DNA from 2 places in the Microbispora sp. H10830 genome. Region 2 is predicted to be linked to the other one. Evidence: riboswitches for the same ligand, from Rfam matches in the RefSeq annotation. Region 2 holds a riboswitch; the other holds the start of a gene.
The links. Region 2 has a riboswitch for cobalamin ahead of HHX35_RS22850 (CbtB domain-containing protein). Riboswitches for the same ligand answer to the same signal wherever they lie in the genome.
Positions count from the first base shown of each region.

Region 1: another riboswitch for cobalamin. It lies ahead of HHX35_RS13665 (ribonucleoside-diphosphate reductase subunit alpha); the one in region 2 lies ahead of HHX35_RS22850 (CbtB domain-containing protein).

Region 1 is NZ_JABBWX010000004.1:274,102-281,550, reverse strand. It holds gene glmS (glutamine--fructose-6-phosphate transaminase (isomerizing)) at 1-956, shown strand, start outside; gene HHX35_RS13680 (hypothetical protein) at 1,057-1,326, shown strand; gene HHX35_RS13675 (hypothetical protein) at 1,392-2,015, opposite strand; gene HHX35_RS13670 (tripartite tricarboxylate transporter substrate binding protein) at 2,340-3,278, shown strand; cobalamin riboswitch at 3,324-3,554, shown strand; gene HHX35_RS13665 (ribonucleoside-diphosphate reductase subunit alpha) at 3,690-6,026, shown strand; gene HHX35_RS13660 (ribonucleotide-diphosphate reductase subunit beta) at 6,023-7,027, shown strand; gene HHX35_RS13655 (mechanosensitive ion channel family protein) at 7,072-7,449, shown strand, end outside.
Region 2 is NZ_JABBWX010000009.1:73,810-81,258, forward strand. It holds gene tsaA (tRNA (N6-threonylcarbamoyladenosine(37)-N6)-methyltransferase TrmO) at 572-1,003, opposite strand; gene HHX35_RS22835 (YceI family protein) at 1,037-1,645, shown strand; gene HHX35_RS22840 (NAD-dependent protein deacetylase) at 1,718-2,521, shown strand; gene HHX35_RS22845 (CbtA family protein) at 2,529-3,275, opposite strand; gene HHX35_RS22850 (CbtB domain-containing protein) at 3,295-3,507, opposite strand; cobalamin riboswitch at 3,538-3,742, opposite strand; gene cobF (precorrin-6A synthase (deacetylating)) at 3,767-4,525, shown strand; gene cbiE (precorrin-6y C5,15-methyltransferase (decarboxylating) subunit CbiE) at 4,522-5,739, shown strand; gene cobM (precorrin-4 C(11)-methyltransferase) at 5,739-6,491, shown strand; gene HHX35_RS22870 (cobalt-precorrin-6A reductase) at 6,479-7,231, shown strand; gene HHX35_RS22875 (precorrin-2 C(20)-methyltransferase) at 7,219-7,449, opposite strand, start outside.

The DNA of each region.
Region 1 (7,449 bases), on a different contig from region 2:
CCCGCGAGACCCGCTCGTTCCGCCGGGTGAAGATCATCGGCTGCGGGTCCGCGTACTACTCCGGCCAGATGGGCGCGCAGCTCATCGAGGAGCTGGCCCGCATCCCCGCCGATGCCGAGCCGGCGTCTGAGTTCCGCTACCGCAGCCCCGTCGTCGAGCCCGACACCCTGTATGTCGCGATCAGCCAGTCGGGGGAGACCTACGACACGCTCGCCGCCGTGCAGGAGCTCAAGCGCAAGGGCGGCCGGGTGCTCGGCATCGTCAACACCGTCGGCAGCGCCATCGCCCGGGAGACCGACGGCGGCATCTACCTGCACGCCGGTCCCGAGGTCTCGGTGGCCTCCACCAAGGCGTTCATCTCCACGGCCGTGGCGTTCGCGCTGCTCGCCCTGCACCTCGGCCGCGTACGCGACCTGTCGCCGGCCGACGGCCGCAGGATCTGCGAGGGCCTGCGCCGGCTCCCCGAGCAGATCAAGGAGATCCTCACGCTGGAGGACCGGATCAGGGAGCTGGCGAAGAAGTACGCAGACTCGCCGGGCATGATGTTCGTCGGCCGGGTGCGCGGCTACCCGGTGGCCCGCGAGGGCGCGCAGAAGCTCAAGGAGATTTCCTACGTCCACGCCGAGGCGTATCCGGCGAGCGAGCTCAAGCACGGCCCGCTCGCGCTGATCAGCCCCGAGCTGCCGACGGTCGCGATCGTCCCCGACGACGAGCTGCTGGACAAGAACCTCACCACGCTGGGCGAGATCCGGGCCCGGCACGGGCGGATCCTCATGGTCGGCCACCGCACCTCCGAGGCGGCCGACGACTGCATCGTGGTGCCCAAGAACGAGGTCGAGCTCGACCCCATCCTGCTCACGATCCCGCTGCAGCTGTTCGCCTACCACGCGGCCGTCGCCCTGGACCGCGACGTCGACCGCCCGCGCAACCTCGCCAAGAGCGTGACGGTCGAGTAGCCCCTCCGCTCCCCGTCCGGCTCGCGCCGGGGACGCGAGCCGGACGGTCCGGGGTTCGGCGCAATGCCGCGCGGCCCGGCGCCGATGTACGGGTATGCATGTGACCTACTTCGTGATGGCGCTGCCCGTCGTCGCCGCACTCGTGTTCACCCTGGTGCGGGCCGCACGCCGGAGCCGTGAGCAGTTCGGGCGCGTACGGCAGATCGCCCGGCAGCAGTTGCCCGAGTCGGCGCCGCAGCGGACCGAGCTGGAGGAGCTGGTGAACCTTCTCCAGGCGCGTCTCAATCGGACGCAGTGGGCCCAGTTGCTCCTTGGCGCGGTGATCGGATACGCCGTCCAACTCGTGGGCGACGCCCTGCTCGGCAAGTGAGGGGAAGGAGGGCCGGCGGAGTCCGGCGCGGCCCGCGGAACCCGCCCGAAAGCGGGACGACGCCCTCAGTCGAACCAGACGACCAGACGCACGCCTTCGGGCCCGAACCGCTGCGCCAGTGCCCGCATCACCGCGAAGACGTGCTCCCACCCGGTGCCCGGTCCCAGCACGTCCAGTCGCGTCACCGGGCCGTACTCGAGGGTCTGTCCGGAGATCTCCCAGCGGCCCGCGGGGGCCCCGACGGGCGAGGTGCCCAAGGGTGGCATGCCGTACCGCTCGACGACCTCATCGGGCCACCGGTCGTCGATCCGATACCGCGTGATCGAGTAGCCGCCTTCCGAGTGCACATCGAGCACTCCTCGGGCGGCGGGGCGGACGGTCATGTCCAGATCACGAAGCTCCGCCCATGAGACCCACGTGCTGCCATGAATGGCGGCATCCAACCGCGCGCAGTTCTCATAGTGGGTACGGACGGGTCCCGAAACGTCGGCCGGCAGGCCACGGCCGGCCGCGACAGGGGCCCAGTCAAGCCGGTTGCGAATGCCGAAGAGGCAACCGAGCGACGCGTAGTCATTGACGCCATAGAGCGGGTAAAGAGGCAGGGAAACGCTCCACGCGTCTCCCTCGTACCAGTCCTCGTCGGCGTGCGGGTGACGCATCTCTATGAATCCGTAGATGTCGGTGCCCATCCGGACAGGCTAGGGGTGTGGGCGCGAGGCGCGGGCTTTTCTGTGGGCTGTTTTTTCCTCGCGCAATCAACTGTGCGCTTTTCATATCCCCGGAACCAGGCAATTCGGCGGCAGCATGTTGCCCGGGGATTGCAGCTTCCTGCCACCGCCCTCCCGCATGTCCACGTCCTCTGGCAGCAAGCGGCACGGCCCTCGTGCTCCCGCAGGCCAGCGCCGCGGCCCGCCTACCGATCACCGCAGCCGTAACGTCCGTTATATGGTGACATGGTGTAGTTACTCATATTCTGTGCGTGTAAGGGGCTCTTCGGGTAGGAGGGTGCCGACATGCGACGCCGTACGGTCCTCGCGCTGGGGGCCCTGGCCCTCGCGGGCGCGTGCGGCGTCCAGGCGCCGCCACATCGCAGGGAGCTCTCACTGGCCGTCCCGGGTCCGCCCGGAGGATGCGGGGACGGCGTCGCCGCCGGGTTCAAGTCGCTCGTCGAGGGGCGTGGCTGGGTCCGGGCCGTACGGATCAGGCGGGAGGCCGGCGACGGCGGGACGGCTCTCGCCCGGACGGGCGGGCCGCGGACCGACCTGGTGATCGCCGATTCCGCACTGCTGGCCGCCTGCGCGCTGGCCCGTGACCCCCTCCTGGTCGCCAGGGCCGTCCCGCTCGCGCGGCTGACGGGGGAGTGGGAGGTGCTGGTCGCCTCGCCCGACTCGGGTTACCGCACGTTCGAGCAGTTCGCCGCCGCGCTGCTGCGCGACCCTGGAGGGCTCAGGGTCGCGGGCGGCGCCGACCGCGGCCCGGAGCACCTGCTGCTCGGCATGACCGCGCAGGGCCTGGGAGCCGACCCACGCCTGCTCGACTACGTCGCGTTCGGCAGCAGGGCGCAGGCCGTCGCCGCGGTCCTCGACGGGCGGCTCGCGCTCGGGTTCGGCAGCAGGCGCGAGGTCGCCCCTTACCTGCGCGCAGGACGGCTGCGGCCGCTCGCGGTCTCCTCCGCCGAGCGGCTGCCCGGGGTGGACGCGCCGACGCTGTCGGAGTCAGGCGTACGGGTCGTGTACGCCGACTGGACGGGGCTGATCGCCCCGCGCGGCACGCCCGGGCGGGACGCCCTGCTCGACCTGTGCCGGGCCGTCACCGGCACTCCCGGCTGGCGAAGCCTGTGCGACCGCAACGACTGGACGCCGATGTGGCTCGACGGCGACGACTTCAGCCAATGGCTCGTCGGCGAGGCGCGCCGTACGGCCCTGCTCCTCAATGATCTCGGACTCCGCTGAAAAACACAACTTGTAGGGGTGCTTGCGAGAAGGGCCACAAGATGTAGGATCCATCGCGTTGCTGGTTCACCCCAGGTGAGGCAAGAGGGAACCCGGTGCGAATCCGGGACTGCCCCGCAGCGGTGAGCGGGAACGACCGCCGTCACACAGCACCGTGCTGTGTTCCAAGCACTGGGCGTGAGCGCGCCCGGGAAGCGACGGCCAGTAGGACCGGCGGGCGCGAGCCCGTCCGGACGCCCGCGAGTCCGAAGACCTGCCAGTGACGCGCGCGCATCGGCGCGCGCCCCGCGCCGGGCCCCGAGGGCGGGCTCGCCGCAACGTCACGGCACGGTTCCCTCTCGTGCGCGTGCGCCGCGGCATGCCTCCCCTCAGGTCCGGCCGGGACACGGAACGACGAGGAGAGGGCATCTGATGACCATCACCGACCCGGCCTCCGCGTCCGCGGACCCCGCTTCACGTGAGCGCGGCGGGCCGCGGGCTCCGGCGGGAGACCGTGGACCCGACGCCCCGCGCGGCTCCGTCCCCGCCGCCGGCGCCGTACGGCAGGCCGAGGCCCGCGCGGACGGCGCGCGGGACGCGGCGGCCGTCCGGCAGGCGATCGAGGAGGCGGCGGCCGGGGTCATCGCCGACCCGGAGAACTCACGCCGGGCGGCCCGGCTGCTGAGCGGGCTGATCGCGGAGGAGACGGCGGCCGAGGGGGTGCGCACCTTCTCGGAGTCGGTCGCCGCCGCCCACGCCGCCGGGCTGCTGGGCGACGCCGTCGCCGCGTTCGTGGCCGGCGAGGCCGAGGCGCTCGACGCGCTGATCGACCCGGCGGCCGACGACCGGTTCGAGTACTTCGGGCTGCGCACGGTCTACGACCGCTACCTGCTGCGCCACCCGGTCACCCGGCGCGTGCTCGAACGCCCGCAGCACTTCCTGCTGCGCGTCGCCTGCGGCCTGTCGGCCACGGTGGCCGAGGCGGCCGAGCTGTACGGCCTGATGTCCACACTGGCCTATCTGCCCAGCTCCCCGACGCTGTTCAACTCGGGCGCGCGCCGGCCGCAGCTGTCGTCGTGCTTCCTGCTCGACTCGCCCCGCGACGAGCTGGAGAGCATCTACGAGCGGTACGGCCAGGTGGCGCGGCTGTCGAAGTACTCCGGCGGCATCGGCATCGCCTGGACGCGGGTGCGCTCGCGCGGCTCGCTGATCCGGGGCACCAACGGCCTGTCCAACGGCATCGTCCCCTGGCTGCGCACGCTCGACGCGTCGGTGGCGGCCGTCAACCAGGGTGGCAGGCGCAAGGGCGCGGCCTGCGTCTACCTGGAGACCTGGCACGCCGACATCGAGGAGTTCCTGGAGCTTCGCGACAACACGGGCGAGGAGTCGCGCCGCACGCACAACCTCAACCTGGCCAACTGGGTGCCCGACGAGTTCATGCGCCGCGTCGAGGCGGACGGCACGTGGTCGCTGTTCGACCCCAAGGAGGCCCCCGAGCTGACCGACCTGTGGGGCGAGGCGTTCGACGCCCGCTATCGCGAACTGGAGGCCGCCGGGCGATACGTCCGGCAGGTGCCGGCCCGCGCCCTGTACGCCCGGATGATGCGCACCCTCGCCCAGACCGGCAACGGCTGGATGACGTTCAAGGACGCCGCCAACCGGGCCTCCAACCAGACCGCGCGGCCCGGCAACGTCATCCACCTGTCCAACCTGTGCACCGAGATCCTGGAGGTCACCAGCGACGGCGAGACCGCCGTGTGCAACCTCGGCTCGGTCAACCTCGCCGCGCACCTGACCCCCGAGGGCGACGCCGTCGACTTCGGCGGGCTGCGCGCCACCGTCCGCACCGCCGTACGGTTCCTGGACCGGACGATCGACCTCGGCTTCTACCCGACGCCCGAGGCGGAGGCGGCGAACCGGAAGTGGCGGCCCGTGGGGCTCGGCGTCATGGGCCTCGCCGACGTGTTCTTCGCGCTGCGCCTGCCGTTCGACTCGCCGGAGGCGCTGGCGCTGTCGACCCGCATCGCCGAGGAGATCGCGCTCGCGGCGTACGGCACCTCGGCCGACCTGGCCGCCGAACGCGGGCGCCACCCCGCCTACGAGGAGACGCGGGCCGCGGACGGCGTCCTGCACCTCGACCACTACCCGTGCGCCCCGGCGCATCCCGAGGAGTGGGCCGCGCTGCGGGACAGGATCGCGCAGACCGGGCTGCGCAACTCCCTGCTCGTGGCGATCGCGCCGACGGCCACGATCGCCTCGATCGCGGGCTGCTACGAGTGCGTCGAGCCGCAGGTGTCCAACGTGTTCAAGCGTGAGACGCTGTCGGGGGAGTTCCTCCAGGTCAACCGGTATCTCGTGCGGGACCTTCAGGCTCTCGGCCTGTGGACCAAGCCGATGCGCGACGCGATCAAGCTCAACGACGGCTCGATCCAGGACATCTCCGCCGTCCCGGACGAGCTCAAGACGCTCTACCGCACCGCCTGGGAGCTGCCGCAGAAGGCGCTCGTCGACCTGGCCGCCGCGCGGCAGCCGTACGTCGACCAGTCGCAGTCGCTCAACCTCTTCATGGCCGCCCCCACCATCGGCAAGCTCTCCTCGATGTACGCCTACGCCTGGCGGTCGGGCCTGAAGACCACCTACTACCTGCGCTCCCGCCCGGCGACGCGGATCGCCCAGGCGACCGTCCCCGCGGTCGCTCCGGTCGTGCCCGATGAAGGGGCCGTCGCCTGCTCCCTTGAGAATCCCGAGATCTGCGAGGCATGCCAATGAGAACGATGCTGCTCGACCCCGGTATGGACCTGACCCTGCGCCCGATGCGCTACCCCGGGTTCTACGAGAGGTACCGCGCGGCGATCAGGAACACCTGGACGGTCGAGGAGGTCGATCTCGCCTCCGACCTCGCCGACCTCGCGACCCTCGACGAGGGGGAGCGGCACCTGATCAACCGGCTCGTGGCGTTCTTCGCCACCGGCGACTCGATCGTGGCCAACAACCTGGTGCTGAACCTCTACCAGCACGTGAACGCCCCCGAGGCGCGGCTGTACCTCAGCAGGCAGCTGTTCGAGGAGGCGGTGCACGTCCAGTTCTACCTGACCCTGCTGGACACCTACCTGCCCGACCATGACGAGCGGGTGAAGGCGTTCGCCGCCGTCGAGCACATCCCGTCGATCCGCGACAAGGCCGACTTCTGCTTCCGCTGGATCGACTCCATCAGCGAGCTGAACCGGCTGGAGACCCGGGAGGACCGGCGGGCCTTCCTGCTCAACCTCGTCTGCTTCGCCGCCTGCATCGAGGGATTGTTCTTCTACGGCGCCTTCGCGTACGTCTACTGGTTCCGCTCGCGCGGGCTGCTCGGCGGCCTCGCGACCGGCACCAACTGGGTGTTCCGCGACGAGTCGATGCACATGGAGTTCGCCTTCGAGGTGGTGGACACCGTACGCCGCGAGGAGCCGGACCTCTTCGACGACGAGCTGGGGGCCCAGGTGACGCGGATGATGGAGGAGGCGGTCGCCGCCGAGCTCGCCTTCGCCCGCGATCTGTGCGGCGACGGGCACGGCGTCATGAGCGCCGGCAACATGCGGCGCTACCTGGAGTACGTCGCCGACCGCAGGCTCACCCGGCTCGGCCTGCCCGTGCGATACGGCACGGACAACCCCTTCCCGTTCATGGAGTTCCAGGACGTGCAGGAGCTGGCGAACTTCTTCGAGCGCCGGGTCTCGGCCTACCAGGTGGCCGTCGAGGGCGACGTCAGTTTCGACGAGGCCTTCTGACTCATCCGGTTTTCGGCGCTCCCGTAAAGGGCAAAGGGAACGCCATGACGACGACAGGGGGCGCCGTCACAGCGGCAGCGTGGAACTGGGCGACCTTGGCGATCGCCGTGGCCGCCGCGATCGTCGCGGTGGAACTGGTCCGGCGGGTGCTGAAATCGCGCCTGATAGGGGAGCGGTGGGCGCTCGCCGGGCCGTTCGTGCGCAGGTGCACCTGGCCGGGCTTCGCCTCGGCCGTGACGGGCACCGTCAAGGCGGCCTACGACCCCGACATGCCCGGGTCGGACTCCAACGGCTTCCAGCGCGTGCTCGCGCTGCTGCTGATCGCCTGCGTGACCTGGTTGTTGATCCAGGCGGCGTACGCGGTGACCGACGTCGTCCTCGACCGGCTGACGCGGGTCGAGGGCGAGCGCAACCGCCGCGCC
Region 2 (7,449 bases):
TCGGCCCGGCGACGGATGCCTTCATCGGGGCTCCGCTCGCATCGACCGGCCCCGGCCATGGAAGGGCCGGATTGATGACGGCTCTACCTGGGCAAACGCCGTGTCGTCATGAGGACCCTTCTCGGGTCGCACGGTCTCGGCTGCTGTGTGGACGCTCTTGACGGCCGTTAGCGGCGGACCTAAAATCCGGCCCGAAATATCAGTCCGAGTCCGAAAGTTTCTGATCGATTACCGGTAATAGCTCACACAGTCGGGCCGGTGGGTGAAGCCGGGCGGCGGACGGTCACGGGGTTGTTCCGGCGTGTTCGCCGGTTCGTGCGCCCGTCTCCCGCCACTCGGCGCGAAATCCCGCGTCGTCGAATTCCGCATGATTCGATCGCCTGTGAGCTTCGCGCCGAGGCGCGCACCCGCCCTTTTCGCAAACGCCGATCGCATTCATCGGCTTCATCGGCGTTGGGAGGGGCGCAAAGCCGGCACCGACCGCTGGGCCTTCATCTGTCTGGGGGGACCCCGTGACATGCGGGCTCAGAGCGTCACTTAAATCTACAACGTAAAGGAGCTCGGAAGGTTGTCACTGCTCGACCGCGTCCAGCACCGGCTTGATGTCGATGACAGGAGTGCCATCGATGGCCTCCAGCGGGTGCACACGCAGGCCGCGGACCGGGTCGGCCTCCAGGACCGTGGCCCGGTGCAGGCCGATCGGGTTGGGGCGGTCCGGGGAGCGCGTGGCGAACACGCCCGTCAACGGGTTGCTCGTCTCCCCGCGTGGGTGAACCCGCAGCGTTTCGCGATCGGCCTGGTGGAACCAGGTGAGGACGAGCACCTCGTCGCCCGCCGTCACCCCGTCAAGGGCCTCCGCGACGGCCGGGTCGACCTCCAGCCAGGCGTCCGGCGCGCCCTCGCGCCCCTGCCGCGGCGCCTCGGTGCGGTCGGTCAGCACAGACCGTACGACGCCGACGGGCCGCACGGTGAATGTCTCGGTGAACGTCTCGGGCTCACTCATGATCCGTCTCCTTCGGACGATTGGATCACCACGATGTCATCCGGCGCCGACATCTCCGGCCCGTTCCGCGGGAATGCCCACGAAATGGACGTCGAGGCGGGCACGTACGCGTTGGGGCCGAGGTCCGGCCGGCTCCTGGTCCTCACCGGCCGCGCCGGGCTGGGCGCCAAGGCCGGGCACGATCTGACGATCGAGGTCACCCGGTGGCGGGGCGAGACGGCGGTGACGCCGGACGACCCGGCGGGCTGCCGGGTGACGGTGGAGGCCGAGGTGGCCTCGATGCGGGTCCGGGAGGGCACGGGCGGAGTCAAACCGCTCACCGACTCCGACCGCGTCGAGATCGAGAAGAACATGCGTGACAAGGTCCTCAAGGCGGATCAGCACCCTCTGGTCACGTTCCGGTCGACCCGTGTCGAGGGCGATCCCGAGGCGTTCCGCGTCGAGGGCGACCTGACGATCGTGGGCGTCACGCGGCCGGTCACGGTGGAGGGCGCGCTGGCGGACGGGCGGGCCCGTGGCCGGGCGACCGTGGTGCAGTCCGAGTGGGGCATCCGCCCCTACTCCGCGTTCTTCGGGGCGCTCAAGCTGCGTGACGAGGTCGAGGTCATCTTCGACGTGCGGCTGGGGGAGGGGCGGGGCTGACATGTGTGATGCTTCGTGCACCATGGATGCGTGACTGTGGTGCGCGACGCGGCGATTGCCGAGCGGTGGGGCATGCTGGCCGATCTCGTGACCGACGGCGAGGTGGTGGTCCTGAGCGGGGCCGGCCTGTCGACCGAGTCCGGGATCCCGGACTACCGAGGGGAGACCGGTCGCAGGCGCAGGGCCGAGCCGATGACCTACCAGACCTTCGTGAGCAGCGCCGCCGCTCGCAGGCGCTACTGGGCGCGCAGCCACTTGGGATGGCGTCACATCGTGGACGCCGCTCCCAACGCCGGGCATCGCGCGGTCGCCGAACTGCAGCGCCGTGGCCTGGTCGCCGGGATCATCACCCAGAACGTGGACGGCCTGCACCAGGCGGCGGGCGCGCGCGAGGTCGTCGAACTGCACGGCAGCCTGCATCGGGTGCGCTGCCTGGCCTGCGGCCATCGCACCTCGCGGCACGCGCTGGACCGGCGCCTGCGCGCGGCCAACTCCGGCTGGCGGGCCCGCTCGGCGATGATCAACCCGGACGGCGACGCCGTCCTGGCCGCGGACGAGATCGAGACGTTCCGCACGGTGGACTGCGAGAGCTGCGGCGGTGTGCTCAAGCCCGACGTGGTGTTCTTCGGCGAGAACGTGCCGCCGTCTCGGGTCGAGGAGTGCTACGCGCTGACCGAGCGGGCCGGTCTGCTGCTTGTCCTGGGATCCTCGCTGACCGTCATGTCCGGATACCGGTTCGTCCGGCGCGCCGCCGCCCGCTCGATCCCCGTCGCGATCATCAACCAGGGGCCGACCCGGGGTGACGGCGAGGCGCTGATGACCTTCGACGTCCCGCTCGGACCGGCCCTCACCTCTCTCCTGGAGACCCTCCGTTAGCGGGGAGTCATGCCGTTCCGGCCGGACGCGGTCGCGCCTCGGTGCGGACACCCTGGCGCAGGGAACGCTCGGTGAGGCCGCCGAACAGCAGCCCGATGGCGGCCCACAGGACGAACTGCACGCCGAACGACGACACCCTGAACCACCAGAGGGTGTCGGCGGGGAAGTCGCCGGAAACCTCGTTGACCCGGGGCAGCAGGGCGTACGAGACGCCTACGAGGACGGCGTAGACGACGAAGCCCGCGAGGGTCGCGTTCCAGCCGCCCAACCGGGGTGACAGGGCGCGGCCCGCGTACGTCGCGACCGCGACGGCCAGCAGCGCGATCAGGATCATCGTGAAGTACAGCGCGGTCCGGCGGCCGATGGTGTCGGGGTTGCCGACGGCCGGGGGATTGGGCGGGTACTTCAGGATGGGGGTCACGTACACGACGACGAATCCGGCGGTCGCGACGACGAGGGCCGTGGCGCGGGCGCCGAGGGCGCCGAGGCGGCCGTGGGCGAAGGCGTACGCGATGGAGAAGAAGCCGCCGAGCGCGGCGCCGTAGACGAGCAGGGCGGTCAACAGGCCGATGGTCTCCTGGACGGTCCGGCTGACGAGTTCGGGCTCGGCTGCCTCCCCGGCAGCGGCGGCCTTGGTCTCCTCGATGGAGATGGCCGCGGCGACCTGTGGTTCGCCGGCGAACCAGGCCACGACGTACGCGAGCAGCGCGGCCGCGAGGCCGACGAGCATGCCGCGCACCAACAGGGAGCGCATGGTGGGCATCCGGCGGGCCTCAGTGGCAGGGGAAGCCGAGGAGGTGGCGGCCGTCGTGCACGAACTCGTGCACGGTGTGCCCGCTGATGAGGTGGGTGGCGCCCTGCTCCGCGCCGACGAAGTAGACCAGGATGAGCCCGACCACGGCGGCGAAGATCGCCCAAGGCAGGATCTCGCGTACGGGGATGGTGACCGGCAGGGGCCGGGATACGGGAACGGCCGGCTGAGCCATGTGAATTTCTCCTCACGGGGTCGCTCGCCCCGGTGATGGAGGACAACGGGTCAGTGTCCTGACTCCCGGTTCATCGTGTCGCCCGACCTTCCAGCCGTCTCGGCCGTGGTCATAAATGGGGACACTCCCCGGTCACAGTGGCGGGACCGTCCTGGATTCGCACCAGGTTCCTGCGCACCGTCGCCTCTGTCTTGATTTGTCCTCTAGAGCGTGCACCGTCTGCATAAGTACGTCAAGCCGTGGTCCATACTCGTGACCTATGAAGCGCGTCCTCATCATCGGCATCGGCGCCGGGGACCCAGCCCACCTCACCTTCCAGGCCGCCGCGGCGATCGCGTCGGCGGACGTGTTCTTCCTGCTCGACAAGGGCGCAGAGAAGGACGGCCTGGTGCGGCTGCGGCGCGAGCTGATCGCGGCCCACGCGCGGGAGCCGTACCGGACGGTGGAGGCACGCGACCCGGAACGTGACCGTACGAGCGGCGCCTACGTGGAGGCGGTGGCCGGCTGGCGGGCCCGGCGGGCCGACGTCTACGCGCGGCTCATCGCCGAGGAGGTGCCCGAGGACGGCGTCGGCGCGTTCCTCGTCTGGGGCGACCCCGCCCTGTACGACAGCACGATCGCCATCGTCGAGGACGTCCTGGCCAGGGGCGGGGAGCCGTTCGACTACGAGGTGATCCCGGGGATCAGCAGCGTGTCGGCGCTGGCCGCGCGGCACCGTGTCAGCCTGACCAGGGTCGCCAAGCCGCTGCACATCACGACCGGCCGCCGGCTGCCCGCCGACGTCGAGGCCGCCGACGACATCGTGGTGATGCTGGACGCGGGATGCGCGTTCGCCGACCTGCCGGAGGCCGCCGGCGCGGACGTCTACTGGGGCGCTTACGTCGGGACCGAGGACGAGATCCTCCTCGCCGGGCCGGTGCGCGAGGTCGCCGGCGAGATCCGGCGGCTCAGGGCGGAGGCGCGCGAGGCGCACGGCTGGGTCATGGACACCTACCTGCTCAGGAAGCCCGCTCGATGAGACCGGTGTCGGTCGTCGGGATCGGCGCGGACGGCTGGGCCGGTCTCACCGACGCGGCGCGCGCCGAGCTGATCGCCGCGGACGTCGCGGTCGGGTCGGCCAGGCAGCTCGCGCTGCTGCCCGCGTCGGTGGCCCCCGAGCGGGTGCCGTACCCGTCGCCGCTGGTCACGGGGTTGCCAGGGCTGCTCGACACGCACGCGGAACGCGCGGTCGTGGTGCTGGCGAGCGGCGATCCCATGTTCTTCGGGGTCGGTGCGACGCTGGCCCGGCTGCTCGGACCCGAGCGGCTGCGCGTGGTGCCGCACGTGTCGTCGGTGACGCTGGCCTGTGCGCGGCTCGGCTGGCCCGCCGAGGGCGTCGAGACCGTCAGCCTGGTCGGGCGTCCGCTCGCCGCGCTGACCGCCGCGCTCGCGCCGGGCCGTCGCGTCCTCGTCCTCAGCGCGGACGCGGGCACACCCGCGCAGGTCGCCGGCTTGCTGACCGAGCGGGGATACGGGGCGAGCCGCGTCACCGTCCTCGGCGATCTCGGCGCGGCGACCGAATCGCGCCGTGACGGCACGGCCGCCGGCTGGCCGGGCGCCGAGCCGATGCCGGCCCTGAACATCGTGGCGGTGACCTGTGCCGACGTCCCGGACGCCGAGCCACTGGGGTGGGCCTGCGGGCTTCCGGACGACGCGTACGAGTCGGACGGGCAGCTGACCAAGCAGGAGGTGCGCGCGGTCACCCTGGCCAAGCTGGCGCCCCTGCCGGGCGAGTTGCTGTGGGACGTGGGGGCGGGTTCGGGAAGCGTGGCCATCGAGTGGCTGCGGGTCCACCCCTCGTGCCGGGGCGTCGCCGTCGAGCGCGACCCCGTACGGGCGGACCGCGTCAGGCGCAACGCGGACGCGCTGGGCGTGCCGCGCCTGCGGGTCGTCACCGGTTCCGCGCCGGACGCGCTCCACGGGCTGCCGGCCCCGGCGGCCGTCTTCGTGGGTGGCGGTGTGACGGGGACCGGCGTGGTCGAGACCTGCTGGGCCGCCCTCGCCGCGGGCGGAAGGCTGGTTGCCAACGCGGTCACCGTGGAGTCGGAGGCGGTTCTCGCCGCGTGGCACGCGCGGCTCGGCGGTGACCTCGTGCGGTTGTCGGTGCAGCGCGCCTCGCCGGTGGGCGGCTTCACCGGGTGGCGTCCCCTGATGCCGGTGACCATTTGGACGGCGCGGAAGGAGCGCGAGTAGTGACGGTTCGATTCATCGGCGCGGGGCCCGGGGCGGCCGACCTCATCACGGTGCGCGGGCTGCGGGCCCTGCAGGCGGCCCCGGTCTGCCTGTACGCGGGGTCGCTCGTGCCACGCGACCTGCTCGCCGACTGCCCGCCCGGCGCGCGGCTCGTCGACACCGCCAACCTCACCCTGGATGAGATCGTCGCCGAGATGACGGCGGCGCACGCCGCCGGGCTCGACGTGGCGCGGCTGCACTCGGGCGATCCCTCGCTGTTCAGCGCGGTCGCCGAGCAGATGCGCAGGCTCGACGCGCACGGTGTGCCGTACGAGGTGATCCCCGGTGTGCCCGCCTTCGCGGCCGCCGCCGCGGCGCTGGGGCGGGAGCTCACGGTGCCCGAGGTGAGCCAGACCATCATCCTGACCAGGACGTCGGCGCGCGCCACCCCGATGCCGACCGGCGAGGACCTCGCGACGCTGTCGGCCAGCCGCGCCACGATGGTGCTGCACCTGGCCGTCCAGCGGATCGGCGCCGTCGTGGCCGAGCTGCTGCCCGCGTACGGGGCGGACTGCCCGGTGGCGGTCGTCGCACGGGCCAGCCGGGACGACGAGGAGATCGTCAGGGGCACCCTGGACGACATCGCCGACCGGGTGGTCGCGGAGGGGATCAAGCGTACCGCCGTCATCGTGGTGGGCCGGGCGCTGGCGGCGCACGAGTTCCCCGACAGCCACCTCTACTCGGCCGAGCGAGACCGGGCGTGCTCGTCCTGATCCTCGGCGGCACCGCGGAGGCGCGGGCACTGGCGGCCGGGCTGGTCGCCCTGCCCGGTCTCCGGGTGGTGTCGTCGCTGGCCGGGCGGGTCGCCGGCCCCCGGCTGCCGGTGGGCGAGGTCATATCGGGCGGCTTCGGCGGCCCGGAGGGGCTCACCCGGTGGATCGCCGAGCACGGCCCCGGCGCCGTGGTGGACGCCACGCATCCGTTCGCGCGCACGATGAGCGAATCGGCGGCGCGCGCGTGCGCGGCGACCGGTGTGCCGCTGCTCGGGCTGCGGCGTCCCGGCTGGCCGGAGGGGCCGGGGGACGCGTGGCTGCGGGTGCCGTCACTGAAGGCCGCGGCGGACGCGCTGCCCGGCCTCGGCAGCCGCGTGTTCCTCACGACGGGCCGCCGCAGCCTGCCGGTCTTCGCGCCGCTGACCGGGCTGTGGTTCCTGGCCAGGTCGGTGGACCCACCGGAGCCGCCGGTGCCCGCGAACGTCCACGTGATCCTCGATCGGGGGCCTTACACGGTGGCGGGGGAGCGCGCCCTGATCGGCGAGCACCGGCTCGATGTGCTGGTCACCAAGGACAGCGGCGGGGAGCTGACCCGCGCCAAGCTGGTCGCGGCGCGCGAGCTCGGGCTGCCGGTCGTCATGGTGGACCGGCCCCCGGCACCCGGCGGCGTCACCCAGGTGGCGGACGTCGCCGACGCCGTCACCTGGGTTCGCGATCACACGGAAAATCACACGGGATAGCGGCGCGGGGTGTAGACGGTCGCCCGGTCCGCGCGTTCGACGACGCGGGTGGTGGACGAGCCGATGATCAGCAGGCAGCGCATGTCGATCGTGGCCGGGTCGAGGTCGCCGAGCGTGGTGACCGTGACCGACTCCTGCGCGCCGCCGACGTCGCGGCCGACGACCACGGGCGTGGCCGGGTCGCGGTGTTCGAGCAGCAGGTCACGGGCCGCGGCGAC